Flavivirga spongiicola: one gene and its partner. Each later gene encodes a partner of the first gene's protein in a complex. Links are inferred from orthologs where the notes say so. Each region holds a gene or a part of one and is shown on either strand. Other genes may lie near its edges. The genes, in order: Q4Q47_RS10015 and trxA.

Evidence for each region.
Region 2: the proteins of Q4Q47_RS10015 (region 1) and trxA are in contact, whole or in part, in an NMR structure (PDB 2IPA), measured with the Bacillus subtilis proteins. The link is inferred for Flavivirga spongiicola from one-to-one orthologs.

What each region holds. Positions count from the first base shown.
Region 1 is NZ_JAUOEO010000001.1:2,494,030-2,509,549, forward strand. Bases 5,168-7,894 are described here. They hold Q4Q47_RS10015 (arsenate reductase ArsC), read left to right. Parts: upstream 5,168-6,181; coding sequence 6,182-6,607; downstream 6,608-7,894. Other genes in these bases: Q4Q47_RS10005 (DUF6428 family protein), read left to right, coding at 5,168-5,379; Q4Q47_RS10010 (GNAT family N-acetyltransferase), read left to right, coding at 5,363-5,860; Q4Q47_RS10020 (lysophospholipid acyltransferase family protein), read right to left, coding at 6,604-7,894. In the rest of the region: Q4Q47_RS09960 (VOC family protein), read left to right, coding at 44-415; Q4Q47_RS09965 (DUF4199 domain-containing protein), read left to right, coding at 594-1,103; Q4Q47_RS09970 (DUF1801 domain-containing protein), read left to right, coding at 1,108-1,569; Q4Q47_RS09975 (VOC family protein), read left to right, coding at 1,583-1,969; Q4Q47_RS09980 (sulfite exporter TauE/SafE family protein), read left to right, coding at 2,002-2,766; Q4Q47_RS09985 (hypothetical protein), read left to right, coding at 2,832-3,287; Q4Q47_RS09990 (TM2 domain-containing protein), read left to right, coding at 3,376-3,828; Q4Q47_RS09995 (DUF805 domain-containing protein), read right to left, coding at 4,085-4,447; Q4Q47_RS10000 (ArsR/SmtB family transcription factor), read left to right, coding at 4,547-4,870; more of Q4Q47_RS10005, read left to right, coding at 4,882-5,167; more of Q4Q47_RS10020, read right to left, coding at 7,895-8,433; Q4Q47_RS10025 (aspartate kinase), read right to left, coding at 8,456-9,706; Q4Q47_RS10030 (GNAT family N-acetyltransferase), read right to left, coding at 9,708-10,187; fbp (class 1 fructose-bisphosphatase), read left to right, coding at 10,312-11,319; Q4Q47_RS10040 (T9SS type A sorting domain-containing protein), read right to left, coding at 11,387-12,364; Q4Q47_RS10045 (right-handed parallel beta-helix repeat-containing protein), read right to left, coding at 12,366-13,397; and 2 more genes. UniProt on the Bacillus subtilis protein: Catalyzes the reduction of arsenate [As(V)] to arsenite [As(III)]. In vitro, can dephosphorylate para-nitrophenyl phosphate (pNPP).
Region 2 is NZ_JAUOEO010000001.1:1,477,417-1,493,064, reverse strand. Bases 4,763-7,617 are described here. They hold trxA (thioredoxin), read left to right. Parts: upstream 4,763-5,958; coding sequence 5,959-6,276; downstream 6,277-7,617. Other genes in these bases: Q4Q47_RS05640 (DUF58 domain-containing protein), read left to right, coding at 7,037-7,617; Q4Q47_RS05645 (ClpP family protease), read left to right, coding at 6,359-6,907; Q4Q47_RS05655 (SRPBCC family protein), read right to left, coding at 5,185-5,616; Q4Q47_RS05660 (ArsR/SmtB family transcription factor), read right to left, coding at 4,866-5,195; Q4Q47_RS05665 (hypothetical protein), read right to left, coding at 4,763-4,873. Outside these bases: dnaE (DNA polymerase III subunit alpha), read left to right, coding at 1-3,384; Q4Q47_RS05670 (SRPBCC family protein), read right to left, coding at 3,810-4,232; more of Q4Q47_RS05665, read right to left, coding at 4,424-4,762; more of Q4Q47_RS05640, read left to right, coding at 7,618-7,966; Q4Q47_RS05630 (TlpA family protein disulfide reductase), read right to left, coding at 8,934-10,376; Q4Q47_RS05625 (TlpA family protein disulfide reductase), read right to left, coding at 10,399-11,796; Q4Q47_RS05620 (RagB/SusD family nutrient uptake outer membrane protein), read right to left, coding at 11,922-13,403; Q4Q47_RS05615 (SusC/RagA family TonB-linked outer membrane protein), read right to left, coding at 13,418-15,648. UniProt on the Bacillus subtilis protein: Participates in various redox reactions through the reversible oxidation of its active center dithiol to a disulfide and catalyzes dithiol-disulfide exchange reactions.

The DNA of each region.
Region 1 (15,520 bases):
AAAGATTTTAAATGAGTTCATAACTCATTAAAAAATAAGCAATATGACATTAGGAGCATTTTCGATAAGTTTAAGCGTTAAAAACATTAACGTTTCGAAAGTATTTTATGAAAATCTAGGTTTTAAGGTTTTCGCAGGCGATATAGAAAGAAATTATCTCATTATGAAAAATGGAAACGCCTTAATAGGACTTTTTCAAGGGATGTTTGAGAATAATATTTTAACCTTCAATCCTGGTTGGGATGAAAACGCAAATAAATTAGATGCTTTTACAGATGTTCGGGATATTCAAAAGCATTTAAAAAATAAAGAAGTCAAACTTGAAAACGAAGCAGACGAGAGTTCTGTCGGTCCGGCAAGCATCGTTTTAAAAGACCCCGATGGCAATGCCATTCTTATCGATCAACACGTTTAATACAATACCATTTATCCTTTGAATTTACCGTAATAAAATGTTCTTTTTTAACCTTAGTTTCAGAATAAAAATAAACCGTAGCTCTGCTATGCTTGATTTTTCTTCTGAAACTAAAGCAAAAAAATCTTAATTTTATTTTCCGTTAAATTCGAATAACAAATGGTATAATATAGAAATTATGCAAGGCACAATTAAAAAGTTTGGTGGTTACGCAGCCTTAGTTGGAGGACTCATCTTTATTGGAGGACACTTTTTGGATTGGAATGTTGATTTTGGAACTTTAGAAATTCTTGGTTATGCATCTATTTTTGCATCACTATCTTTTGTGTTCTTTGGAATAAAACATTTTAGGGACCAAATAAATAATGGAGTGATATCATTTAAAAAAGCCTTATTTATTGGTTTGGCAATTTCAGCAATTTCAGGTATTGTGATAGGACTTTTGGATGTTGTTTATGTTACCATGATAAATCCGGATTTTGTTGTTGAATATAAAGTATATGCTTTAGAAGGTATGAAGAATACCTTGTCGGCAACTGAATTTGAATTAGAGAAAGCAACATTGGAAGAACAAATGAAATTATTTGAAAGCCCAGTATTTGCCGGATTAATTATGTTCACAATAGTATTCGCCATTGGAATAATTGTATCTTTATTATCATCCTTAATTTTACAGCGTAAAAACTAATATTATGCAATCAAAAGCTACCTCACCACAACAGTATTTAGATGAATTACCAGAAGACAGAAAGGAGCCAATTCATAAATTAAGGCAGCAAATTTTAGATAATCTACCAGAAGGTATCGAAGAACAGATGAATTACGGCATGTTAGGTTATGTTATACCGCATGCTGTCTATCCGGATGGCTATCATTGTGACCCGAAATTACCTTTGCCGTTTATGAATTTGGCTTCTCAAAAGAATTTTGTAGCTGTATATAGTATGGTGCTTTATGCTAAAAAAGAAGTTATGGATTGGTTTACTTCAGAATACACTAAGCAGTGTAAGTATAAGTTAGATATGGGGAAAAGTTGTATTCGCTTTAAAAGAATGCATGATATTCCTTTTGAATTAATAGGAGAGCTTGCCTCAAAGGTTAGTGCAGATGAGTGGATCGATATTTATGAAAAAGCTGTAAAAAATAGAAAGTAATAAAAGGTAAGTGATGAAAAAACGCGTAACAGGAATAGGTGGATTATTTTTTAAAACGAAAAACCCAAAAGCATCGAAAGATTGGTACAAAAAACATTTAGGGTTTAATACCGATGATTACGGGTGTACCTTTTGGTGGAAAGACAAAGAAGGTAGTGATTGCTCTACACAATGGAGTCCGTTTTCGGAAGATACCAAATATTACGAACCGTCTAAAAAAGACTTCATGTTTAATTATCGTGTAGAAAATTTACTTGAATTGCTTAAAGTTTTAAAAGAAGAAGGCGTTACTATTGTTGGAGAAGTAGAAACGTATGAATACGGAAAATTTGGTTGGATTTTAGATAATGAAGGAAACAAAATTGAACTTTGGGAACCAATAGATAAAGCCTTTTTGTAATTTAGCTCAAATACCAATTTGAGTATAAATAATTGACTTATTTAGAAATACTAGAATCATACAATTTAACTGCATTGCAATGGACGGCCATTTGTTTTGCGGTTTTTTTATTGGGATTATCCAAGGCAGGAATTAAAGGGATAGGGATTTTAATAGTGGTCATACTAGCCTTTGTTTTTGGAGAGAAGGCCTCAACAGGTGTTTTGCTTCCCATGCTAATCGTAGCCGATATTTTTGCAGTAATATATTATAACAGACATGCGCAATGGGCGTATATAAAGAAATTAATGCCGTGGATGATTATAGGTGTTTTAGTAGGTGTTTGGGTTGGTAATGATATTTCTGAAGTACTATTTAAAAGAATCATGGCTGTTATTATAATTGCTTCCGTCCTCATTATGTTTTATACAGAAAACAGAACGTCTAAAGACATACCAAAAAACAAGTTTTTTTCTAGTGGTGCTGGGTTTTTAGCAGGATTTACAACTATGGTTGGTAATTTAGCAGGACCAATTTCTAATATTTATTTTTTGGCGATGCGTTTACCTAAAAATGAGTTTATAGGAACTGCCGCATGGTTATTTTTTATTATTAATGTATTTAAACTACCCTTTCATTTTTTTGTTTGGAAAACGGTTACCAAAGAAACGCTTGTTTTAAATACTGTTTTAATCCCATCTATAATCATTGGTTTTTTTGTTGGAGTAGCCATTGTAAAATTGATTTCGAATATAAATTATAGACGTTTTATCTTAATTATTACAGCTCTTGGAGGGCTTGTTATGCTATTTAGATAACCTTTCCTGTAACATTATTGTGGATTGATAGACATATAGATAGCGTACATTAAAAGGAAATAGTTATGTCTGAAGAATCTAAAAAGAATCAACCAAAAGATAAAGTTTATGAAGCTGAGATTATAAAAGGCGATTCGTATCATGGTAAAAACCATGCACATGATAAAGCAGAAAAACTAAAAGCTGAAGCCAAAGAAATTTATTATAAAACAAAAGAAAAAGCTAATGAGTTTTTGGAGGAAGCGAACGAAAAATTAGAAGATTTTACAGAAATAGCTAAAGATAAAGGTGCTAAATTCTCAGTTGAAGCCAAAGAAAAGTATGCAGAAGCCAAGGTTAAAACAAAAGAATTTGCTGAAGAAGCGGGAGAAACCTTAGATAAAGTTACCGAAAAAACGATTGTGTTTGTAGACGAAACAAGCGAGAAATTAGAGGAATTTGCAGATGAAACCAAACAAACACTATCTGTAGTATCAAAAAAAACAAAAGGGTTTATAAAAAAGATTTTCGATAAAAAATAAGGGATTAACACGCTGTTAATAAGGCGTTTTTGCAAATGAATTTAATTTTTTATTACCTTTATATAATAACCAAAAATAATTAAATATTATGTCTGACGAAAAGAATTTAAGCGATGATCTAAACGATATGTTGGGTGATGCTAAAGAAGGTGCAAAAAAAGCTGCAGACAAAGCAGGGGAATTTGCAGAAGAAGCCAAAGAAAAAGCAAAAGAAACATTCGAAGATGTTAAAGAATCTGCTTCGGAGTTTGCCGAGGGCGCTAAAGAAACATTTGATAGTGTAAGTGGAGATAATAAAAAAGTATTAGCAGGTGTTTTAGCTATTATATTAGGTCCTTTAGGAATACATAAATTTATTTTAGGATATAATAAAGAAGGGATTATTATGCTGGTGGTTACTTTTGTTCTTGGGTTTATTACTTGCGGTTTAGGAGCTGGATTAACAGGCCTTGTTGGATTAATAGAAGGTATTATATATCTAACTAAATCTGATGAAGAGTTTTATAACACTTATCAAGTGGGACAAAAGCCTTGGTTTTAATCAAAAAGAATTCCTCGACGCTTTCTGGGTTTCCGTTGAAATTGTCATTCCCGTGAATGACGGGAATCCAAATACAGAATTAACCCGACCCATAGGTCAAAATCTGTGCTCAACTTGATTGGATATGAAACGAGCTAAATACCTAGCCCTACCTTGAGGATAGTTCGTTTCAAAAAATTATTTATTGTTATTTTTAAGATACAAAAAAGCCAGAAATATAATTTCTGGCTTTTGTTTTTTATAAAGTAAATGATAATTATTCTTGACCAATTTGGTCTATTTCCTCAGCATCAGACTTCGGATTTGGTCCCCATTTGTTAGATCCGGCCTCACTGTCTGTGCAAGCTAAAATTAAATTGTAAATAGGAATAAGTAAAAACCACCCGCTTTTACCAGCATCATGCATTCTTCTCACGCCTACAGCTAATGCAGGAATTAAAACTGCGAAAGAATAAATAGTGCTTACAATAGATAAGGAAGGCATTTCCAATCCGATTGCGATAAAGATAATTCCGTATGAAATAATCATATTGAATAAGAAAAACATCCAATATTCTTTTCTTCTGGATCTTCCAGAAAACGTTGCATACTGTTTTAATACTTGTAGGTACCAATTCATAATAATAGTTGATTTTGGGGTTAATAAGTTTCAAATATAACTTTTTTATTTAAACATATTATCGTAATATTGCAATATATAGATGAAATAATAAAGATAATGGGAATTACCAAAACTCAAATGTTTTCCGAAAAGCAAAACGACTTGGCTCAGTTTTTTAAAGTCTTGGGACATCCTGCCAGAGTAGCTATTTTACAATACATCAGTAATCAAAACGCTTGTATTTGTAACGATTTAGTTGAGGAAATAGGGTTAGCACAGGCTACCATTTCTCAACATTTAAAGGAGCTTAAAAGCATAGGACTGTTAAATGGTGAAGTGGAAGGTAAAAGTATGTGCTATTGTATTAATGTTGAGCGATGGACTGCCATTCAAGATCAATTGAATTCATTTTTTAACACAACAAAATCAAATTGTTGTTAAATTCTTTAATTATGAAAACACAAGAATTATTTAAAGTACTAGAACAAAATCAAGACAAATCATTATTATTTGAATATGCACCTAATTTATTGGTTGGAGCTAATTACCATATTACAGAAGTAAAACATGTAACAGTTGATTCTGTTGATTGTGGAGCTCAAGTAGATGCTTGGAATGAAACAATAATTCAACTTTGGGAAAGTCCAAATGAATTAGGTAAAACAGAATATATGTCTGTTTATAAGGCTTTAGCTATTTTAAACAAGGTTGGAAAAATGAAACCTTATGATTTTGATGCTGAGGTAAAGTTTGAATATAGCAATGCAAGATTTCACACAGCACAACTATTTGTTAACGATTTTGAAATAAGGGAGAATCATTTAATAGTTAAATTAGCCATCGAAAAAACGGATTGCAAAGCTAAAGAGCTTTGTGGAGTACCCGAACCTTTAGAAGCAGTATCAACAAATGCTGAAGCATGTTGTTCTCCTGATGGAAATTGTTGTTAGAAGATTAACAAAAAGCGATTGGCGTTCCGTTTCAAGAATCTATAAAGAAGGTATCTCTACTGGAATAGCTACTTTTGAAACAGAAGTTCCCAGTTGGCAACAATGGGATACCAAATATGTTTCGGTTTGTAGATTCGTAGCTTTAATAAAAGGAAAAGTTGTGGGATTTGCAGTTTTATCACCAGCCTCAAAGCGACAGGTTTATAAAGGAGTTGCAGAGATTAGTGTATATGTTTCAAATGCATTTAAAGGAAAACATATTGGAGAAACACTGTTGAAACAATTGATTGATGAAAGTGAAACTCATGGGTTTTGGACCTTGCAAGCAAGTATTTTTTCAGAAAACATAGCAAGTATTAATTTACATCTAAAATGTGGATTTAGAGTGGTTGGTATTCGCGAAAAGATTGGGAAATTATATGGAAAATGGTACGACAATCATTTTCTGGAGAGACGAAGTAATAAGATAGATTTATGTTAGGTGGAATCTGAGTTAACATTTTTAACTAATGCATGAGGTAATACGGTGTCAAAGATCCAAAACAGCTTCGCTGTTAGAATTAAGAATCAAGACTTTGTCTTGGTTAGTTTGAAGCATTGTAACTAATAAAAAAGTCTAGGAATAGTAGTTCTCTATATATTATTGAATGCATCAAGAAAGTATATTTAAATAAATGATTAGAGTTATTGACTGTTAAATTGGAAGGTCATTCTGAGTTTCGCTTTTTTTGCGAAACGTAAGAATCTGTTTATCGAAATTGAAGTTTAATTAAAAAAGATTCCTGCCTTCGCAGGAAATATTATGAAGAACATTTTAGTATTGTGTACAGGTAATTCATGTAGAAGCCAAATGGCTCATGGGTATTTAAACCATTTTTTAGATAATAGAACAGTAAACTTATATAGTGCCGGGATTGAAACCCATGGTTTAAACCCGGGAGCATTGGCTATTATGAAAGAAGATGGATTAAATATCGATCATCATACCTCAAACCATGTAGATGAGTACGCTGATGTGAATTTTGATTACATCATCACTGTTTGTGACCATGCTAACGAAAACTGTCCGTACATTCCAAGTAAAAATGCCTTGCGCTTACACCATAATTTTTTCGACCCATCTAAAGTAGTGGGAACTAATGAAGAAAAACATATGGCATTTCTAAAAGCACGAGAAGAAATAAAAACTTATTTTAAAGCGTTTGTGGGACAGTATAACTTAGTTTAAGCTTCCCCGTTATTCTCCAGCTTGCTTTCTAACTCTGCTTGAAACTCTTCCATAACAGGGCGTACGGTACTGTCTGGTAAGTCGGCAATTTTAATATACATTAAACCATCAACAGCATTGTTGAATAATGGGTCCACATTAAATGCGACCAATCGAGCATTTTGTTTTATGTACTTTTTTAGTAGTACAGGTAAACGTAAAGCCCCAGGTTCTACCTCGTCTATAATCTTGTCGAATTTATTTAAATCAGCTTCAGTAGCATCAAAAACAAAGTCTTTATCGGCGTCTTTAAGGATGACTTTAAACTCTTTTTTAGGATGTACATATTGCGCTATATACGGATCGTAATAATGAGATTTCATAAATTCTATCATCAATGATTTTGAGAAATTAGAAAACTGATTACTAATACTAACTCCCCCAATTAAAAATTTATGCTCAGGAAAACGCAGTGTGGTATGCACAATGCCTTTCCAGAGTAAAAATAATGGCATGGGTTTTTGTTGGTATTCCTTAATAATAAAAGCGCGTCCCATTTCAATAGACTGACTCATCATTTTGTGTAACTCAGGTTCAAACCTAAAGAGGTCCTGTAAATAAAACCCATCGATACCATAACGTTCAAAAATTTTAGAACCTAAGCCCATTCGGTAGGCACCGGCTATTAATTTTTTTTCATTATCCCAAAGAAACATATGGTGATAGTAGGTGTCAAATGTATCTAAATCTATGGCTTCATTTGTTCCTTCACCAACTTCTCTAAAAGTAATTTCACGTAAGCGTCCAATTTCGCGTAAAATGTTAGGAATGCTTTTTGGTTCCGCTAAAAACACTTCATAGTTTTTACTTTGTAATAGTCTGGAATTATTTTTAATAAGAACTTCAACCTCTTTTGTCATTAACATATTGTCAACAGGTGTTACAATACGTTTAGGTGCTTTAGGGGTCTTTAATGTTGATGAGATATTATCTAAAATCTTCGATTTATCCTCAAAGGCATTGGATAACATATAGGTTTTTCGTCTTAAAAAATCAGAAAAATCATCGAGAGCTATGTGTTCTTTTTGATTGGCAACAGAGATTGGTTTTCCTATTCTAACTTTTATGACACGTCGTTTTTGAGTTAATAGCTCTGAAGGTAATTTAGCTGTTCTAAAAGTGTCACTAATTTTAGAAAGTTTATAAAACAATTTGCTGTTTTTAGCATGAAAATAAATAGGAACTACAGGGACTTCAGCTTTTTTAACAAGTTTCATGGCGGCTTCTTCCCAGGGTTTGTCTACTACTAATTTACCGTCTCTATACGTTGATACTTCACCTGCAGGAAAAATACCTAGCGGGTGTCCACTTCTTAAATGTAAAATAGAATTTTTAAACCCAGAAATGCTGGATTTTACATCTTTCCTATCTTCAAAAGGATTAACAGGCATGATGTAGGGTTTTAAAGGGGCTATTCTATGTAATAAAAAATTGGCTATTATTTTAAAATCTTTTCGCTGTTCGAGCATAAGCTTTAAAAGCAGTATACCATCAATACCACCTAAGGGATGATTAGAAATAGTAATATAAGCACCATTTTTTGGTAAGCGCTTTAAATCCTCTTCAGGGATTTCGAATTTAATTTGAAAGTCATCTAAAATACCATCTAGAAAAGGCAAGTCGTTAAGGTGTTTGTTACGCTTGTATATTTTATTTAAAGTAGATATTTTAAGAACTTTCATTAAAATCCAACCAATAAAAGTACCTATAAACCCATATTTGCCTAATTGTATAGCTTTAGCGACTTCTTTGGCGGTTACCAGCCCAGTGTTTTGTTGTTTGGTCATGAGTGTAAATGTACTAAATTGTTTATTTAGTTACTACCTGAACGGTTTCTTGAGTTAATTGTTTTAATAACACGGTTTTATCGGCCTCAATCTGATTAAGGGCGTTTTTATTATAATGACGAATCGTGTAAAGTGATACATTTTCGTTACAAGTTACTTTAAATTTTGCTTTTAAATGATATAATAATTTATCAAGATTATTAAAAATATTATCTACACAAACCGAAAAACTGATAGCAGAATTTTGAATCACATCTACTTTCATTTTGTATTGGTGTAGTAAATTGAAAATATCACTAATATTTTCTTCAACTATATATGAGAAATCTAAAGATGATAAAGAAACTAAAACTTGATTTTTCTTTACAATGAAGCAAGGAATCATAGGATCTAAAGTAACATTTTTACCAATTCTTGTTCCGGATGCTTCGGGATTTAAGAATGATTTTACGTATAATGGAATTTCTTTACCTTGCAGTGGTTGTATTGTTTTTGGATGAATTACTGATGCCCCGTAGAAAGCCAATTCTATAGCTTCTCTGTATGATATTTTATTTAGCAGTTGGGCGTTTTCAAAATAGCGAGGGTCTGCATTTAAAACGCCAGGAACATCTTTCCAAATAGTAACGTTTTCGACATTTAAACAATAGCCATAAATAGCTGCTGTATAATCACTTCCTTCTCTACCAAGTGTGGTTGTAAAGTTGTTAGAATCGCTACCTAAAAACCCTTGTGTAATATTTAAAACAGTTTTATCGAGTTTTGAAGTTATTAAACTTTGTGTTTCTTCCCAATTTACATTGGCACGTCTATAATAACTATCTGTTTTAATTTGGGTTCTAACATCAATCCAGTTATTTTTTACGCTGATAGCGTTTAAGTATTCACTTATTATGGTTGTTGAAACTAATTCGCCAAAACCTATGACCTGGTCATAAACAAAGTTGTAATCTGGTGATTTATTTGTTGTGAAAAAGTTATTTAATTCATCAAAAAGAATAGATACTTTTTTAAAAGCTGGATGGCTTTCATTTTCAAATAAATCTAATAGAATGACATTGTGATATTTTTTAACTTCCTGGAATGCGCTTTGTAATTGGGATTTGTTTTCAAAATAGTTTTTGATAACGATTTCCAAAGCATTGGTTGTTTTTCCCATAGCAGAAACAATAATTAGTGTGTTAGCGTAACCCACTTTTTGCAATACAATAGCTATGTTTTTTACACCAGCAGCATCTTTTACCGATGCGCCACCAAATTTGAATACCCGCATTTTATAATTTTGATATATAATCTTTAATTCCCTGTTCATCTAAATGAACAACATCCCAATCACGTTTTACTTGTGCTCCCTTTTTTTCATAGAAAGCAATAGCTGGTTCGTTCCAATCAAGTACTTCCCAATTAATCCGTTTTACCCTTAAATCATGTCCGTATTTAATAACTTCATCTAAAAGAGCAGTTCCTAAACCAGAACCCCTCATCTGCTCACTTACTATTAAATCTTCTAAGTGTAATGTTTTTCCTTTCCATGTAGAGTATCGATTGTAAACCAGAGCAATACCTTCGATTGTATTATTTGCTTCAGCTACAAAACATTGAAATTTAGGTTCATGACCAAACCCATCTGCCTGCAAATCTTCAACAGTAACTTCTACAGCATTGGCTTCTTTTTCAAAACTGGCTAGTTCTTTTATTAAATGGAGTACTTGAGGCATGTCGCTTTTAGTAGCTTTTCTTATAGAGTAATTCATAGGATAATTATAATTGTTTCAAATATAGTTTAAAGTTGATTATTTAGAGCTATTAATCTTTTACGAAAACGTTGTAGTTGATTAAAAAATAGTGGATATTTGCACAAACCAAACGAACGCTTTTATGGCTCATAAAAAACAAACTCTAGGAGAATTTATTATTGAAAATCAATCATCTTTTAAATATTCTTCGGGTGAATTATCTAGTCTTATCAATTCCATTAGGTTAGCAGCAAAAGTGGTAAATCATGAAGTTAATAAAGCAGGGTTAGTAGATATTATTGGGGCAGCAGGAGATCTGAATATTCAAGGAGAAGATCAACAAAAACTGGATGTTTATGCTAACGATAAATTCATACAAACACTAACCAATAGAAATATTGTTTGTGGTATTGCGAGTGAGGAAGAAGACGATTTTATCTCAATTAATAGCCAGGATGAAAATCACCAAAATAAATACATCGTATTAATAGATCCTCTAGATGGTTCTTCAAATATTGATGTGAATGTGTCTGTGGGAACTATTTTTTCAATTTACAGGCGTGTTACACCGGTTGGCACCCCAGTGACGCTTAAAGATTTTTTACAAAAAGGCAGTGAGCAAGTAGCCGCCGGTTATGTGGTATATGGCACATCTACTATGTTGGTTTATACAACTGGTGATGGTGTTAACGGATTTACACTAAACCCTGCCATAGGCTCCTTTTATTTATCGCATCCAGATATGCAATTTCCTGAAGATGGAACCATTTATTCCGTAAATGAAGGGAACTATATTCATTTCCCGCAAGGTATTAAAGATTATATTAAGTATTGTCAGTTAGAAGAGGCCGATAGACCGTATACTTCCAGATATATTGGGTCATTGGTTTCTGATTTTCATAGAAATATGATTAAAGGAGGGGTTTATTTATATCCGCAAAGCTCAAAAAATCCAAAAGGAAAATTACGTTTGTTATATGAATGTAATCCTATGGCCTTTTTAGCAGAACAAGCTAATGGAAAGGCTAGTGACGGGTTTGTACGAACTATGGATGTTGAACCCACAGAATTACATCAACGTGTGCCATTTATTTGCGGAAGCAAAAATATGGTTGAAAAATGTGAAGCGTTTATGCGGAATGCACAATAAAAAATGCGAACTTTTCAGCTCGCATTTTATGCCCCCAATTATAGCGGATCATAGTTGGTATAACAATTTACTTCTTTATAATTTTAAATGATGCTTTACCTAAATTGGTTTCTAAATTTAGAATATAAATACCATTTTTTAAGTTTGATAATTCTAAAGCTGACTTGTTTTCTGTATTCCTATAAATAGTTTGTCCTAACTTGTTATAAATTTGTGTTTTTATAATTTGACCGCCTTGCGGTAATTTAATTGATATTTCATTTTCAAAAGGATTAGGATAAATCTTTACTAATTTAAATAAACTATCTTCAATACCTAAACTGTTGTCAATAGTAAAGAGGGACATATCATAAATAGACCAATCACCATTAGTATCCTGGACACGAACATAAAATAAATGATCCCCATCGGCTAAACCTGTGGAATCAATATTTAAAACTTGAGTGGACTGTGATGCATCTCCGAATACAATAGAAGTGCCATTTCCAACTCCGGGGTCATTATCTATAAAATATTCGGCAGACGAAACTTCATCTGGTGATAAATCGAAATCCTTTATGTAAATAATTTGCCTGTCATATAAACTCCAATTACCATCGTTATCTTGAGTTCTCAAATAGAAACTGTGGAAACCTTCTGATAAACTTGCGGTAGGAATTGAGAAAACTTGAGTTAATTGTCCGGAATTACTATTTACGGCTATGGAGGTTCCTTTGCCAACCCCTGGATCTGTATTAAAAAAATATTCTGCAGCGGTAATGGTGAACGTGTCAAAACTTTTTAGATAGAAGTTTTGTCTATCGTACAAGCTCCAGTTATTACTACTGTTAAAAGTTCTAATATAAAAGCTGTTAAAGCCCTCAGACAAACTGGTTGTTGGTATAGAAAATGTTTGACTGAGGGCACCTGTATTACTATTTACAGTTAGCGAAATGCCATTCCCCACCCCGGGATCTGTATTGTAAAAGTACTCAGCTGAAGTTATACTTTGAGAATTGATTATTAAACTAATCAAAGTAAAAACTAATAATAAAGGCCCTTTCATACTAGTTAGCGTTTGTGTTTATTGTAACACTAAGGTTAGCTCCAGGAGCAATTCTGTCAGTGATATTAGTAATTTTTACAGTTGGTATGCCATTGGTTAAGCCAAGATTATTGAATGTAAAAGCACCTCCATCATAAATACCGATATCTATGCCTCCAACGCCAGCGTCAATAGCGGGAGAACCTCCTTGAAGATGATAATCGTCGGTAACATTAAAATCGGTATCGTCTGCGCTTACAAAATTTGGATTTTGATTATTCAGGTTATTGGAGCCGTTTAAGGCTATTAAACTACCAGACCCAATATTATAGGTTAAACAATTTTCAAATATGACACCATCGGCATCTGGATTTAAGATACTACTAGAGTTATAATAAAAAATGTTGTTTTGTACGGTAATACTTCCAGTGGCATTTCCAGCATTATAAACAGGATAGCTATTATTTGGGCTTAAGAAAATATTATTTTTAATAGTTATAGATTGATGGTTTTTTAGCCCTATATAATATGTTATGATATTGTTTGAAATAATAGTATTGGTATAATTGTCGCGACTTGATGAATTACTACCAAACCCGATTTGATAAATGATGTTGCCTCTAATAATAACATTATCTGCACCTCCAGAGCTATCAAAAAGTAAAGCACTATCAATGATGTTATTTTCAATAGTTAAGTTAGATATCAAACTATTGCTATTTGTATAAATATCGTCAGTTACATGAAATCCCGAAATAACAGTGTTTGATGAATTGGCGTTTAAAATTAAATCGGTAACCATAGTTTGTTTGTTAACATTACTATGTCCAAAACCAATAAGCTTGATTTCTTTATCAATGGTAATATTCCCATAATTAATTTCAGAAGCATGTACATAAATAATATCCCCATTACTGGCTGCAGAAATGGCACTTTGTAAATCACTATATTGAGCATTGCTGCCAACAGAATTATCGACTGTAATTGTTGTTTGCGCATGACATAAAAAAGAGAATAGTATACCTACGCTTAAGAGTAATTGTTTTGTTTTCATTTTTTTAAAGATTAATTAATAGATATTTTAAATTATTATTTAATATTTTTAAATATGGCTGTTATAGTTCTGGCACTCTCGATATCCTTAACTTCCATTACAACCTTATATGCATAAGGTTTTATTTGTCCATTTACATATACCTTTATAACTTTTTCCAAATATTTGGTATGGAGTTCGACCCATACTCTTTTTCCAGATACAACAATCTCAATATTTTTATCGTTAATATCTTTTAGACTAAACTCTAAAACCGTTTCTTTACTTTTCTTAAGGTTGGAAAAAACAGTTGTTAGCTTAAGTGTATTTGTTTTAGAATCTTTTAATTCCAAAAAAACATCATAAGAATCTTCTCCAATAGATACTTTGCTTAAATGTTTTTTTATTTCTAGTACCGACGCATTTACAGAATCAGATTTATGGGTTTGAGCACTTAAGTTGTCTTCAAATAATTTTGCTAAATCTTGGAGGAGCTTTTTAGCTATTATGGCATCTTCTATAGTATTGAAGTATAATTTGGTACTGTTAATATAGTTCTGTATTTCATTATCTCTATAGTACTTTATAAACTTGACTAATTTTTTAGCTGGTAAAATCACAAATAATCGATCTTTATCCGTACCATAGTCTATATTATTGGCATTAATATCTGCAAAATTGAATCGATATTCGTATTCTGTACTTTTGTCTGGGTCTGTTTCTACTAATTGATATGTAGTGACATTTTTATTTAAACTTAAGCTTTGAGTTAAAGTTTCTTCACCAGTATTTATTACTGAAACATTTTTATTTAAAAAGGATATAATTTCTGGTGCAGATGTTATTTTAGGTTTGTGCTTATTAAATGCTTTTTCTGCCAATGGAATAATGGCTTTTAAAACTTTAAGTAGATCTTTTCCGTTAGTGATGGATCTTGCATATAATTTTAATGTATTTGTATAGTTTTTCTGTACACCATTTTCAATATGTTTAATACCTTTTATTCCTCTTCTTATTGCTATAGAAATGCCAAGTTCGTTTCCGGATATTTTAAATTCTATAGCATTAGGGTTTAATGTTGCCAGGTTAAACTTGTACAATTTGGAGGTACTTTTGTTTTTTATATTAATGGACTGATTAAATGTCAAGTGTCCTTTATATTTTGAATCTGTCTCCAGCTTTTGTACTACCTGTTTATTAGGTAGTTCTATATCTGTTATATTTTCTAATAACCATTTTAAATGATCTTCATAAGAGGTTAGAGATAAACGCTTTTCTTCTAAAGTAATAGCATGTGGGATAAGTGTTTTTATGGCATTTTCGAGATCGTTTCCGTTATTTGAATTTTTGGCATAAAATGAAAGCTCGTTAGTATATGTGATTTGGTCACCTCCATTAGAAATAACCTGAATAAGTTTTTGTTTGCTGGCAACTAAAAGTTGCACTTTGATAAGATCTTTATGGGTAATTGACCGTACTGTATTTATATCAATATCAGAAAAACTGAAATGATAAATAGTCTCATTGTTTTTTCCTTTTAAATCTTCTTGTTGCAAAGTATAAGTTAACAAACCATCAGACGATAATTTAAGATGTTGCCTAAAAGTCAATTTTCCTGTTTCTACGGTGTTTAATAAATCTTGAATTTGATCTACCTGTATACTTAAGTTGGATTGCGCTATTAGCTGGAAGCTAAACAATAAAAAAGGTAAGGTGTTTATAGACTTCATCATCATTATTACATATTTATCTAAATCGATAAAGGCTGCTTAAGGGCTATGGCCTAATAAACAGCCTTATTTGTCAACTAACTAATTAAAACATCAGCTTTAGAGGTTAAAATAATAATGAAACCCTGCTCCGAAAATCATTCCTGAGTATCCAAGACCATTACCAAAAGAACCGCCGCCATAGCCAATCTCTATGTTAAAGCCTAATTGTTCCAAACCACTAAAAGCATATTCTGCACCACCACCAAAACCATAGGATATTGAAGTTTCTTTTACTTCTGGTGTAGAGACACCAAGAATGTTAAATCCATCAAATTTTAAGGTCCAAAAGCCTACCTGACCAAATACATAAGGTCTAAGGTTTTCATTCCCTATATCGAAATTGTATAGATATCTACCAGTTACGGTAAAGGA
Region 2 (15,648 bases), 1.0 Mb from region 1 along the record:
CAACTGATAAAACCAATCGTAGGATGTGAGTTTTTTGTGTGCGAAAATCATCAGGATAAATCAAGAAAAGATAATGGCTATCAAGTTGTATTGATAGCTAAAAACAAAAATGGCTATCATAATCTTGCAAAATTATCCTCGCATGCTTTTGTTAATGGATTTTACTATGTACCTAGAATAGATAAAAAACTTATACAAGAATATAAAGAAGATATTATAGTACTCACCGGTAATTTATATGGTGAAGTACCAAGTAAAGTTCTCAACATTGGTGAAAAGCAAGCCGAAGAAGCATTACTATGGTGGAAAAATGAGTTTGGGGACGATTTGTATGTAGAGCTGATGCGTCATAATCAAGAAGATGAAAATCGCGTAAATCCAACTTTGATAACATTAGCTAAAAAGCATGACGTAAAATTAGTTGCAACCAATAATACTTACTACCAAAAACAAGAAGATGCAAATGCACATGATATTTTATTATGTGTAAAGGATGGAGAAAAACAAGCCACTCCTATTGGAAGAGGAAGAGGCTATCGCTATGGGTTACCTAATCAGGAATACTATTTTAAGTCTTCTGAAGAAATGAAACAATTGTTTCATGATCAACCGGATGCCATTCTAAATATTAAGGAACTTGTTGATAAAATTGAAGGATTCCAACTAGCAAGAGATGTTCTTTTGCCAGCTTTTGATATCCCCGATGAATTTAAGCACGAAGAAGATTTAGTAGATGGAGGAAAGCGTGGTGAGAATGCCTATTTAAAGCATTTAACATTTGAAGGTGCAAAAAAACGTTATGGAGAACCACTTAGCGAAGAAGTAGTCGAACGATTAGATTTCGAATTGAGTGTTATAGAAAATACGGGGTATCCAGGATATTTCTTAATTGTTGAGGATTTTATTCGGGAAGCCCGAAACATGGATGTGTCTGTAGGTCCGGGACGTGGATCGGCTGCCGGATCGGTGGCAGCATATTGCTTGTGGATTACTAACATTGATCCCATGAAGTATGATTTGCTTTTTGAGCGTTTCTTGAACCCGGATCGTATTAGTATGCCAGATATTGATATCGATTTTGATGATGAAGGAAGAAGCCGTGTTATGGATTATGTGATTGAAAAATATGGAAGTAATCAAGTAGCACAAATTATTACTTACGGTACGATGGCAGCTAAATCTTCTATTCGAGATACGGCACGTGTATTAGATTTGCCTTTGTTTGATGCCGATAGAATAGCAAAGTTAATTCCAACGATGTCTAAACTGAGCAAGATTTTTGGTTTAGATGAAAAAGAATTAAGCAAAAAGTTTCGTGCTGAAGATTTAGAAAAAGTGAACCAGCTTCTAAATATTTCTGAAGGATCAGATTTAGAGGCAGAAACAGTGAATACCGCAAGAGCCCTGGAAGGTTCGGTTAGAAATACAGGAATTCACGCATGTGGAGTTATTATAACCCCTGACGATATTACAAAGTTTGTACCTGTGTCCGTAGCTAAAGATTCCGACTTATACGTCACACAGTTTGATAACTCGGTTGTAGAGGATGCCGGCTTATTAAAGATGGATTTTTTAGGGTTAAAGACGTTGACTTTAATAAAAGATACCGTTAAAATTGTAAAGGCAAAACATGATATTTTACTGGATCCGGAATCTTTTCCTTTAGATGATGAAGAAACATATGCTTTATTTCAACGCGGGGAAACGGTTGGCGTATTCCAATATGAATCTCCCGGTATGCAAAAACACCTTAGAGATTTAAAACCAACAGTTTTTGAAGATTTAATTGCCATGAATGCCTTGTATCGCCCGGGGCCTATGGAATATATTCCAAGCTTTGTTAGAAGAAAACATGGCGATGAAGATATTGAGTACGATTTACCAGCGATGGAAGAGTACTTAAAAGAAACCTACGGTATTACAGTATATCAAGAGCAGGTGATGTTACTTTCTCAAAAACTGGCCGGGTTTACAAAAGGTGAAGCCGATGTACTGCGTAAGGCGATGGGGAAAAAACAAATTGCGGTACTGGATAAAATGAAACCGAAATTTGTAGAGCAGGCGAGTGCAAATGGACATGATGCTAAAGTATTAGAAAAAGTTTGGAAAGATTGGGAAGCTTTCGCGAGTTATGCCTTTAATAAATCTCACTCTACATGTTATGCATGGATAGCCTACCAAACGGCCTATTTAAAAGCCCATTATCCTGCAGAATATATGGCAGCAGTATTATCCAATAATATGAACGATATAAAACAAGTTACTTTCTTCATGGAAGAATGTAAACGTATGAAAATGGATGTATTAGGGCCAGATGTTAATGAGTCGTATTATAAATTTTCTGTAAATCAAGATAATGCGGTGCGTTTTGGTATGGGAGCCATTAAAGGGGTTGGTCATGGTGCGGTAATGACTATTGTCGATAAAAGAAAAGAAGATGGTCCCTTTAAATCTATTTTCGATTTGGCGAAACGAATCGATTTAAGAGCAGCCAATAAAAAGGCTTTTGAAAATTTAGCTTTAGCCGGAGGGTTTGATTGTTTTGGAGATACACATCGCGCCCAGTATTTTCATAGAGAAGGAGATGGTATTACTTTTTTGGAAAAAGCCGTTAAGTATGGAAGTAAACACCAGGAAAATGAGAACTCATCACAAGTGAGTTTATTTGGGGCAGCAAGCGATGTACAAATAGCAGAGCCAGAAGTACCACCATGCGAAGAGTGGGGAACTATGGAAAAACTGGCCCAAGAACGTGAAGTTGTAGGTGTTTATATTTCTGGACATCCATTAGATGATTTTAGAACAGAAATGAAAACGTTTTGCAATGGAGCCATTGCGATGTTTAATAACTTAGAACCTTATGTGAACAGAGAAATTGTTTTTGGTGGTGTGGTAACCGATGTACAACATCGCGTAAGTAAACAAGGAAAAGGATGGGGTCTATTCACTGTTGAAGATTATACCGATAGTTTTGAATTCAGGATTTTTGGCGAAGAATATTTGAAATTCAGGCATTTTTTAATGAAGAACAATTTTGTGTTTGTGAAATCGTTTATTCGCGAAGGTTGGGTTAATAAGGATACAGGGAAAAAGAGTGATCCAAGATTACAGTTTAATAGTTTTCAATTACTGCATGATGTTATGGAAAATTATGCTAAAAAACTATCCATTCAGCTTAATATTAAAGATTTACAAGAGGAAAGTATTTTACGTTTAAAAGAATTGTTACAGATGCATCCTGGAAATCAGGCATTAAATTTCGTAGTGTACGATAATAAGGAGAAAATAAAATTACAAATGCCAAGCAGAAGGCAAAAGGTTAAAGTATCTCAGGAATTGCTTAGTGAATTAGAGAATCAGGATGTCATGTTTAAGTTGAATTGATAAATCCCTGCGAAGGCAGGGATCTCATGATTATGAAAAAATTAATACTCTATCATGTGATAGCTTTCTTAGTTTTAGAAATAATATTCTTTTTCTCTTCTGGAGCATTATTAAAATTAATAGCACCAGAAATTCAAAACGTCATATTATGGATTTATTTAAATCTGTTTGGAGTAGCTTTCCTTTTTGTTATAATCCTTGTTTTGTTTCTAATTAATAGAAAAAGGTATAAAAAGAAATACCATTAAAAGTTTTTAAACATGAAGTCATAATCTGATTAATTTCAGAAAATTTATAAGCAGATTACAGTTTTTCTGTTTGGTTGATAAATAATGTTAAGAATTCTCTATTCAAATAACTTTCTTTTTAAACCTTATAATTTATTATCCTAGAATTAATAAAACTTAAGACACCAGATTACTATACTATTCTTGTTTGTATGGTTGTCCAATACCAGTTTCGCATAAAGATTTTAAACTACCTAAATATCTTCCCCAATGATGATTGCAAAAACCAAAGAACTCACTTTCTTCAGTCCAATTTAAATGAGAAAATTTTAGAAAAGTATGGCCTTCTTTATCTTCAAGTTCAAAGGTTAATTTAGTCCCAATCCATTCTTTGTCTCCATCTATACACTCCCAAATCACATTGGTTAAAAAAGTCAATTCTAAAATTTTCATTTTATTAAAATATTCAGAACCAAATTTAAAATGGTTTACATGACCTATTTCAGGTTTTGCAGAAGTGTTATTTGTCCACCAGCCCTTAAGTCCTTGTTCTAAGGTTAATGCATTATAAACTTTTTCAACAGGAGCTTCAATTGTTAAATTATGCCTAATATTTGCCATTTTATACGTATTGAATTGTTAAGGTACGATTTTCAGTCTAGAGAGGTAGATACTATTTTATAACAGAACTGGTATAAGAGTCTGTTTAATTTGAGTTACCAATAAAAATAGATTGTTACGCTTCAACTGTATTCAGTTCAAGCTAGTCGTTCCTCCCTAATAATGACAATTCGCTTTATATTACAAGAAATTTATTTATCTACTTCCAAAAAAGCTTTCAAGCCATTGGTAATAAATCGATCCCAGGTCGTAGAGCAAACGTCATAACAATCAATATTGGGATTCAATCCAACTTGATGAAAATTAATGAAGCGCTTTCCGTTATATGCTTCTATTTTCCAATGCAGTACATGACCTATCCATTCTTTATTAAAATCAGGTTCACCATCGATACATTTCCAAATTAGTTCACTGTTAGGAGTGTATTCAATAATTTTAAAAGTCCACCAATAATCATTTTCGAATTGAATGGTAAATTGACCACCAGCCTTAAATTCAGAATTGCTTATTTTTCCCCACCATGAATGAAGCCCTTCGTTTAAAGCAAAGAAAGCGTGTTTAGAGCTCGTATTAACTTCTAATTGATTTTTGTAGTTTATATCCTGGTCTTGAAACTCTATTAATTTAGTATCCTTATCCATTTTTTGGTGTATTTAAGTAATCCTCCAGATCTTGTAATGAATTATCCCAGAATTGTGAGTAAAATTGAACCCATTTACTGACCTCTTTTAATGGTTTGGCATTGGCATAACAAAAACGTTCTCGTCCGTTTGCGTTTATATTTACTAAACCAGCTTCTTCGAGTGTTTTAATATGTTTGGTTACACCTTGTCTACTAATATCAAACTGACTGGATATTTGTGTAATGGATAGGGCTGAGGTTGCTATAACTAAGGCGTGAAAAATGTCACGCCTTGTTGGGTCTGCAATGGCTTTAAATAGTTTGGTTATTTTATCCTGCATTAACTAATTGTTTTAAGTAGTCCGTTAGCCCATTTATACAGTTATCCCAACCGCCGTTAAAGCTTTCGAACATCTTTACAGCCGTATCACCTTCATAATTGGAAATGCCAGAGTGTTCCAGATATAATTTAGTGCCATCCTCTGTAGATTCTAGCTCCCATGTTACTGTTGTTTCTGCTTTCATTTCGGCAACTATCCAAGTATAAACTAATTTGTACGGATTAGATTCTTTAACTTCACCACTAATGGTTGTGCAACCTTTTTCATTAGGCTCCGAAGTAAAGGTATATTGGTACCCTTTTTCAGCTTTAAAATCAGCTTGAATAAACCAGGCAGAAATTTCTTCAGCTTTTGAAATGGCATTCCATACTTTGTCTATGGAATGCTTAAATACCTTCTCTTTTTTAATAACATCATTCATAATAAGTTCGATTTTTAATTAATATGCAACTTTATGGTTGCTAAACTAGAGTAAATATTTTTAATATGCAACTTTTTGGTTGCTTAATATGAATTTAGTATAAATTGGTGCTGGTGTAAAAGGTTGAAAATGTTTGGCTTGTGTTAGTTGGGGTGGCGGTGTTTTTTTAGGAGAAGAATGTGTAAGCCTGACTATAATTGGGTTTGTGTATGTTCGGAACACGACAATAGTGCTAAACAATATTGGTATAAATAAAACAAATTGTTACATTGTAAGCTTTAGAAAATATTTTGACTAATTTTGTGTAATTAAAAATAAAATAAGAATTAAAATATAAATATTATGGCATTAGAAATAACAGATGCAACGTTTGAAGAAACGGTATTAAAAAGTGATAAACCAGTATTGGTTGATTTTTGGGCTGCTTGGTGTGGACCTTGTAGAATGGTTGGACCAATTATTGAGGAAATTAGTGGGGAATACGATGGTAAAGCTGTTGTAGGTAAAGTAGATGTAGATGCAAATCAGGAGTTTGCTGCAAAATATGGGGTGCGTAACATACCTACTGTTTTGGTTTTTAAAAATGGAGAGGTTGTTGGAAGACAAGTTGGTGTAGCTCCAAAGAACACATATACTGAAGCGATAGATTCGCATTTATAATAGATATATTAAAAGAAAATGGAAAAGGTTTGTCATTATGGCAAACCTTTTTTTTATTTTAGATGCAAATAAAAAAATAGATATGAGTGAACAAATAAAAGTACAAAATGCTATTGATAGCAAATTAATAGAAGAACGTAAAGTGTTTTTGTGGGGACAGGTTGATGATGATTCTGCTAAGCACGTTATAGAACGCTTATTGTATTTAGATGCATTAGAAACCAAGGATATTCACCTATATATTAATAGTCCGGGTGGTTATGTAACTTCAGGCTTTGCTATTTATGATTGTATGAAATCTTTAAAAAGTGATGTGTCAACAATTTGTACAGGATTTGCAGCTTCTATGGGATCTTTAATATTGTCTGCCGGAGAAAAAGGAAAACGCTTTATACAACCACATGCACGTGTTATGATTCATCAACCAAGTGGAGGCGCTCGTGGGCAAGCAAGTGATATAGAAATTACGGCAAAGGAAATTATAATTACTAAAGAATTAAGTGCGCAAATATTAGCAGATAATTGCGGACAAACTTTTGATAAAATAATGAAGGATTTTAATCGTGACCATTGGATGGGAGCCGATGAGTCTGTTGCTTATGGTATTGTTGATAGCGTTTTAGCCTCCTAGCCCCCGAAGGGGAATTCTACTCTTTCCCAGTAAAAAATATTTTTTAATAAATTATTATTAATTTGATCGTAATAAAATTTTTCACATAAGTTATTCCTCCCCTATGGGGAGGTTAGGAGGGGCTTGTATATGAATCTACAAAAAGAACTTAATAAAGCCGATGGTTTTAAAAACCTCGAGCTACTTGCAAAACAAGTAGTAGAAGGCTTTATTGCAGGAATGCATAAAAGTCCATTTCATGGTTTTTCTGCTGAATTTGCCGAACATAAAATTTACAATCAAGGAGAGAGCACGCGACATATAGATTGGAAATTATTTGCTAAAACAGATAAGCTTTATACCAAGCGCTATGATGATGAAACTAATTTGCGTTGTCATATCATTATAGATAACAGTAGCTCTATGCATTATCCAAAAATGGATTCATTCTCTATTAATAGTTTAAATAAAATAGGGTTTTCAGCTTTGGCTTCAGCATCTTTAATGCATATTTTAAAAAAGCAACGCGATGCTGTTGGGTTAAGTATTTATAGTGACGATTACGATTACTATGCACCAGAAAAGGGTAGTGAACGCCATCATCAAATGCTGTTAAATCATTTGAGTGATGCAGTGATTTCTAAACCCTTAAATAAAGAAACGGAAACCTATAAATATTTACACGAAATAGCGGAAAAGATTCATAGGCGCTCTATGATATTTTTGTTTACTGATATGTTTCAGACTTCCGAAGATGCTGTAAAACTGTTCGAAGCATTACGCCATTTAAAATATAACAAACACGAAGTGATTTTGTTTCATGTATTTGATAAAGAAAAGGAATTAACCTTTGATTTTGATAATAAACCCAAACGCTTTATTGATGTTGAAACAGGGGAGTACATTAATTTATACGCAGATACTATAAAAGACAATTATAAAAAAGCCGTGAGCGATTATTTTGAGGCTTTACGATTAAAGTGTGCGCAGTATAAGATTAAATATGTCGAGGCCGACATTAATAAAGATTTTAATAACATCCTCACAACATATATGATAGAGCGTCAAAAATTTGTGTGATCCCACACCAACCTCTCCTAAAAGAGACTACCGTATGCATACAAATATTGCATCATAAAAAGTAGGACACGAATGGCACAAATTTTCACTAATTAATCCGTCAATAGATAGATTTCAAGCCTATACAGACTAGGGATTCGTGTTCATGTTGAGTCCTATCTACGCCATAAACTATTAGATTCGTGTGAATTTGTGCCATTCGTGTCTTTTTTAAAGATGTGCACACACGGAAGTAAAAGAGAGGGACAAATACAGAAAAGAAAAATTTATTTTAAAAAACTTAAAAAAACATTTGAGATATAAAAAAAGGCGTGTATATTTGCAACCGCAATAAAGCAACGGTCTGGTAGTTCAGTTGGTTAGAATGTCGCCCTGTCACGGCGAAGGTCGCGGGTTCGAGTCCCGTCCAGACCGCAAAAATTGCAAAAAAGAAAGCTCTGAGAAATTAGAGCTTTTTTTGGTAATAACAAGAAGTTGTGTTGTTCCTAGAGGAATCTAGGATGTAGTAATACCAGAGTAAATTTGGTGTTCCAATGAGAAGCTTTCCTTTTTTCTGTGAAGAAGATTGGGATGCTTTTTTGTTTTAGAGATTAAGGGTATTGTTCTGTTCTTCTCTAATACGTTTGTTATAACCAGATTTTTTTCCTAGCCAAAATCCTAATAAGAAAATTAAAACTGGAGCTCCCAATACTATTAAGATTAAAATTATTTGCCATGGACCAATAGCGAGTATATTCACGATTTTGTGATTTAGCTGTTAAGTTTCAAATGTAATAAAAATATAGCCATAGACTTAATAAAGAAAACAAAAGCGTTATAAAATTTAGAATAACCTATAAAAATAGAAATCCCCGAGAGTTTCGACTCTCAGGGATTTAAAAACGATCTTTGTACAAACCCGTAAAGGTTATTTAAGACTAGTTAACTAATTTAAAATATAATTGTTTATGAAATAGATAATGATATTTTAGATATTTAAAGAATTAAACAATTCAAGCAATTTTTCATCTGAAGGTCTAGGTGCATATGCATCTACTAACTTACCTTCTGGATCTATTAAAATAAACCTCGGGATGGATCTAACTTTATAATCTTTAATAAATTTAGAATTGAAAGCGTTATTTGCAAATAATTGCACACCGGTTAATTCTTTCTCCTTAACCATATTTTCCCAGGTGTTAAATGCATATTTTTCATCAACAGAAATACTTACAAAGGTTATGTTTTTGCCATGGTATTGTTTTTCTACGTTTTTTAAGAAAGGGATTTCTTTTTTACACGGTCCACACCAGGTTGCCCAAATGTCTATATATACATACTTACCTTTTAAGTCATCTAACGAGGTTGTCTCTCCAATATGGTTTTTATAATCAAACTTAGGAGATAATTCTCCTTTTTTAACTTCCTTGTCATTTGTATTTACACTTACAACGCTTTTTATCTCTTTAGGCTCATATAGTGCTTTTAATTTTAATTTAGTCTCTTTAGATAAATCATTACGACTCATAAAATAATTATAATAAGTCTTAGCTTCGGCAGTTTTTTTAGTAATTGATAACAATCTGCTAAACTGTATAGCCATTTCATTTTTTAAAGCACCTATTTTAATTTTTTTAAAGACGCTATCAAGATATTTTTTGGTAATCTCATTTTTAGAGTTTCGTATGTTAAAATCTCTAATAAGTGTGATAGTGCATATTTGATTATATGATAAAGAATTTTTGTATAAGGATTCATTATCAAATTTGAAATTGAAAAATTTATCTGGCATAAAACCTTTAGGAGGTATATATTCTTGTGAATTTTTATCATTTGAAAAAGCTGTTTTATTTTTCTTCATGAAATAATAAAAAACATAATCGTTTAACTCTTCATAGCTAATGTTCTCTATTTCAAAAGAGTTAAAATCAGAATCTATATTGGCAATGTCATTTAATAATTCTAGGTTATTATTTTTAATGGTTTCCACCTTTTTTGTAAACTCATCTTCTTTTAGTGATAAAAACTTGAGAAAATCATCTCCTTTTATAGCGCTTGTATTTTGGGCTTTTGCCATTAGATAGTTGTTAATGGTTGCTCCTTTTCCTAAGAAGGATATAGAATTATTATAACCTTCAAGGCTTACAGCTAAATTTAAGTCATATCCATTTTTAAGATATAACGTTTGGTTTTGATCCCTTTTTCTTAATGAAAGGGTAAACGTATTAAAGTTTCCTACTTTGAGGGTGTCTTTAAAAAATCCGTCGTTGTTTACTTTAATTGTTTTCTTAAAACCAGACAAACTTGTTATTTGTAATGAGTCTAGGTCTGCATTCATAATTTTGCCAGAAAGTGTAGCGTATTCTTTTTCTTGACTATAGCATAAATTTATGTATGTCAAGGCTATAAATAAATATAATATGTATTTCATAATTTATTTTTTAGAGATAACATTAAATTTCTAATTGATTAAATAAATCAATAAGGTCGGGGTTTGATGGTCTAGGTGCTTTTGAGTTCACTATTTTGCCTTCAGGATCAATAAGTATAAATCTAGGAATAGCCTTGATGTTATAATCTTTAATAAATTTAGAATCAAAAGCATTATCTGCAAATAATTGAATGCCTGTTAGTTCTTTGTCAGTAACCATTTTTTTCCAAGAATCATAGGCGGGTTTTGTATCTACAGAAATGCTTACAAATTCAATGTTTTTACCATGGTATTTTTTTTCTACATCTTTTAAAAAAGGAATCTCTTTTTTGCAAGGGCCGCACCAGGTTGCCCAGACATCGATATACACATATTTGCCTTTTAAATCGTCCAGGGAGGTTGTGCCACCGGCAAAATTTTCATAATTGGTAAATTTGGAAGACAGAGCTCCTTTTTTTAAACGTTGGTTTTTATTATAAAAATCTGTGAATTCTGTTTTAATATCTTCATCAGATAATATAGAAGTAAAATAATCTAGATAAGTTTTAGCTACTTCCTGATTCTCGTCATTTAGAAATCTAAAACCAACATTTTTAAGAGTAAAATCTTTTACTAACGGAATACCTATGGTGCTGCATATACTATCTATAAATTTGATTTTCTCATCACTATTACGGTCACTCAAATCCTTAAAGTTTATAGTTCTTATCGGAATTACATTTGATAGATTTGAATAGCTTTCAGAATTAATGTATAAGTCTTCATTATCAGATTTAAAACTTAAAAAGGCTTGAGGCAAAAATCCAGATGATGGTGTATACGTTTTTGTAGTATCTCTATAGGCTTCATTTTGTTTTAAATAGTGATACATCATATAATTAGAAATTTCATTCCAAAAGATATTTTCAGTTTCGAAGGTTATAAAGTTTTTATCTTCAATCAGAGCATTCTGCAGCATGGCAGATGCGCTATCTGTTACCTTGTTTGCTAACCTTGTAAAGTCTTGTTCAGAGAGTTTTGGAAGGCTACTTAATTTAATTTTCTCTTTGATGAATACTGCTTTGGATCTATAGTAGTTATTGACATCTGCCCCAATTCCTGAAAACGAAATGGTACTGTTGGTTGAGTCTTTGCTTATGTTAATATTTAAGTTATAGTTATTCTGAAGAAATATAGAATACCAGTTCTTTCCGGAACTTAACTTATATGCTTTTACTTTATCAATTACTAAGGTATCATTGAAGGTGCCATCATCATTGATCGCTATTGACTTTTTAAAATTGGTAGAGGCATTATGCAGAAATAAAGAGTCTACTTTTTTATCATTTATGGTGCCAGATATAAGAGCAAAATCATTCACCTTGTTTTTACAAGAAACTATACTAAATAGTACTAGTATTATATATATTGTATTTTTCATTTTTATTTATTTAAAAAGATTATTATAGTTTGATGGTTAAAAGAAGGTCTAAGATTTTAAGCTCACCTTGCGTTTAAAACAAGGTGAGAAAAAAACTAATTCAAAAAAACATATAGATAAAACTGTTAAGGGTTGTTTACCAAATCAGGATTGTCCGCTAATATTTTGTCTGAAAACTGAAGTACTAATCTATCTTCATCAAGTGTAAAGGTTTCTTTAACCGAGCCATCTACATCATATAAAGTATGTACATAAGGTTTTTTGTCTTGAAATAAAGGATCATTCCATAGGCGTCGCATATCGTACCATAACTCTCCTTTTACTGCAAACTCTCGTGTGCGTTCTTCAAATATATATATTATTAAATCATCTTGCGAAAGACCAGCTGGTACTGGAGCATCTATTGGATTCATACGATGCATCCGTAAAAATTCAAGGTCTTCAATTGCGCCACTTAAGTCGTTGGTTCGTGCTTTACATTCGGCGCGAAGTAAATAAATATCAGGTATTCTTATGCCACGATCTATTACCAGACTACCAATTTTTCTATATACTCCGGGAACTATAAATTCTGGGGTAGAAGGAAAAGGAGGGAATGGTTTTCTGGAGAAAAAATGATGTAATCTAAAATCGCTTGCGCCAAAAATTGCTGATACGTCTGGTGAAAGTAACACCGCTGAGCTAGTAAATCCAGCAGTATGGCGTACAGACATGGTAAATGCAACTTCTAGATTATCAACAGGCGTATCAAAAGGAGGCCCAAAAAATCCGGCGGCATGCACACCTCCGGGTAATGTGCTTACATTATAATCGTATAGGCGTACTTCTGTTCCTGCTTGCAAATCGCTAAACGCTGTATCAAAAAGAGGAATCGCTTCATTAAAGCGGTTTTGATAGACATAGATTTTACCCAATAGTACCTCGGCAGCACCTTTAGACATCCGTGGTTTTTCACTTACTCCAATAGGTAATAAAGGAATTGCCGCGGTTAAGTCCGCTATAATAAAGTCATAAATTTCTTGAACTGTTGCACGCGTGAAACTTGCAACTGTAACATCTGCTTCCGTAACAATGGGAACACCTAAATCGGTGGATGCTGTCGCAGTGTTATAAGGCTTCCCATAAAAATTAATAAGTTCAAAATATACAGCGGCTCTAGCGGCTCTTGCTTCTGCCATGATGTTGTTTTTTTCGGCTTCGGTACCTCCAGAGGAGTCTAATACCTCATTGATCACCTTATTATATACATAGATACGTTGCATATATAATAATAGCCAATCGGAGAATTGACCGCCTTCTCTTTCTGGGTCTATAACTCCGGGTTCCCATGCAAAATTGTTACGTCTTGGATCTGCTTCTCCATAAGTAGAAGAAAAGTGTGGTTCTAATCCACAGATTTCAAAAGATCGGTTAACCTCTTGGTCACCAGCAGCAATGTTAAACCAAAGCCCATTGCCACTTAATAATAAATTATAATCTTCTGTGGTTTCTGCAATCAGGACACCATTAGGAGTGATTTCAAGAAAATCATCTGAACATGAGTACATACTAAATACCATAGCTAAGGCGAGTATTACTTTAATTGATTTTATATATAGAGTTTTCATTTGTTTATTCTTTTTTAAAAGGTTAAATGCATCCCAAATGTGACAGAACTTTGATTGAATGGCGTCGTGAATCTTGAGCCACCTGCAGCGTCATGAAATTCTGGGTCAATGCCTTTATTGTTATCTTTCCAAAGCATGACATTATTAAGCATGAGCCTAAAACTTAAATGGCTTGCATTTATTTTTTGAATTACCGTATCAGGAAGTGTATAGGACAATGAAATATCTCTTAGCTTAATATAAGAGGCTGAGGTTACATTAATATCTCCATATTTATAATACCTAATATCTCTGTCAAGCGTATTAGATAAAGGTGTATACCCTGGTGTATTTGTATTGGCTTCATCACCGGGTTGTTGCCACCTGTTTACAAAATCGGCATGTACATTACCTCTTGTAAAACTGTTTCTTCCGCCCTCAAGAGGTCTACCAGAATAAGCTCCTGAGCCAGGAGTGTCTGTAAACATGACATGCCCTAAATTATATATCATGTTAGCGGTTAAGGCCAAACCTTTGTAGCTAAAACTATTGGTAAAACCACCAGACCATTTGGGTTGGTATGTACCCATAAACAGGAGGTCTTCAAAGTCGGCAGCACCTTGCTCCGAAGTTATGGTGCCGTCTGCTAACCTAATTTCTGGACTTCCTTCATTATTTAGTCCAACAAAATCGTAAGCAAATATGGGGAAGGCCGAATAGCCAGGTTGTGGAGGCCTTAACCCAACTTGCACATTGGTAATGGTATTTGCGCTTGAGTTTAAGCTTGTAATTTTATTTTTATTATAGCCTAAAGTCAGTCCAGTATGCCAACTAAAGTCGCCATCAATATTTAGTGTTTGAAGAGATACCTCTATACCTTTGTTTTCTAAAGATCCTGAATTACCCGGTATTTGCGCAAACCCAGTAAAGGTATTGGTTAAGATCTCATCTAAGAGATCATCTGTCTTATTTTCATAATAATCGAGACTACCTCTTAACCTATTATTAAATATTCCAAAATCAAGACCAATATTTAAATTCTCTGTACGTTCCCAAGTTAATTTCTTGTTGCCAGGTGCTGTAATCTCATTAGCCAATCCTGCTGTATAAGCAAAGGTATTTGTCGCTCTTGTTCTTAAAACATCGAAGGAAGCAGCGCCACCTGGTGCTGGAGAATTTCCTGTAATACCATAGGTGCCTCGTAAGGCTAAATTATCAATCCAGTTTACGCCAGACATAAAATCCTCTTTACCTATGTTCCATTTTAAACCAGCACTCCAAACCGGTCTGTTTTGCGCCGATTTATCCAAACCGAATAAGTTAGATTCATCTGCTCTAACACTACCACTAATGGTATATTTATTATTAAATGTGTAAGCGGCATTGGCATACATTGATGTAAATCTAAAAAGCACCTCAGACTCCCCAAAAGGCTCATTAGAATTTGTAATACGGCTTCTACCAAAAGAGTTGACAACCAAAGTTCCTGTAATACCAGATCTGAGCGCTTCATAATCCAGAGCTGGAGCTAATTGGGACCTTAAGTCATATCCCCTGATAAAGTTTTGCCGGTTATTAAATAGTTGTTCCTGAGATTCATACCCGGCCAATGCCGTTACTTTATGTAGCCCGTCATTAAAACTGCCATCATAGGCTAATTGATTACGGAAAGTCCAATTTTTAACAAAGCGGTCGAACGTTCTATAATAACCGCCTTCTGTGGGTAAATGAAAGGTAGGATTATCTCCAGGATTGGCTCCGGGAATGGTAAAGAATATAATATCTGACCTCACACCATAAGAATCTTGAGAATCAAAAGATTCACTTTTGCTATTTTGGTGAAAGTACCCATAAGTGCCTTCATACTTTAATCCTTTAAATAAGTCTATGGTTAATCCAGCTGTAAGTCTCGCGCTTAAGGCATTGGCATCAGTGAATCCATAATTTACTTCATCCAGCGGCGTATAATCTAAATTAATACCACTTACGTTTTCCAAATCTGGACGTTGAAAATTAGAAAAATGTTGTAGAGCATTCATAGTAAGATTGTTACCGCTCCCGTCTTGAAACAAGGCATAAGGCGTAAACCGATTATCGGCTTGAATAGCTCTTTTGGCTTCTGTAACGCTATTGGTTAAGTCGGTATTCAATCTAAAATTAACTCGCTCACCAATTTTAAAGTCCTGACGCACATTAAGCTTATAGGTTTCATCTTTTTCTCCTGGGCTGCTGCTTTGATTATTTGTATAAGCTATAGAACCATAAA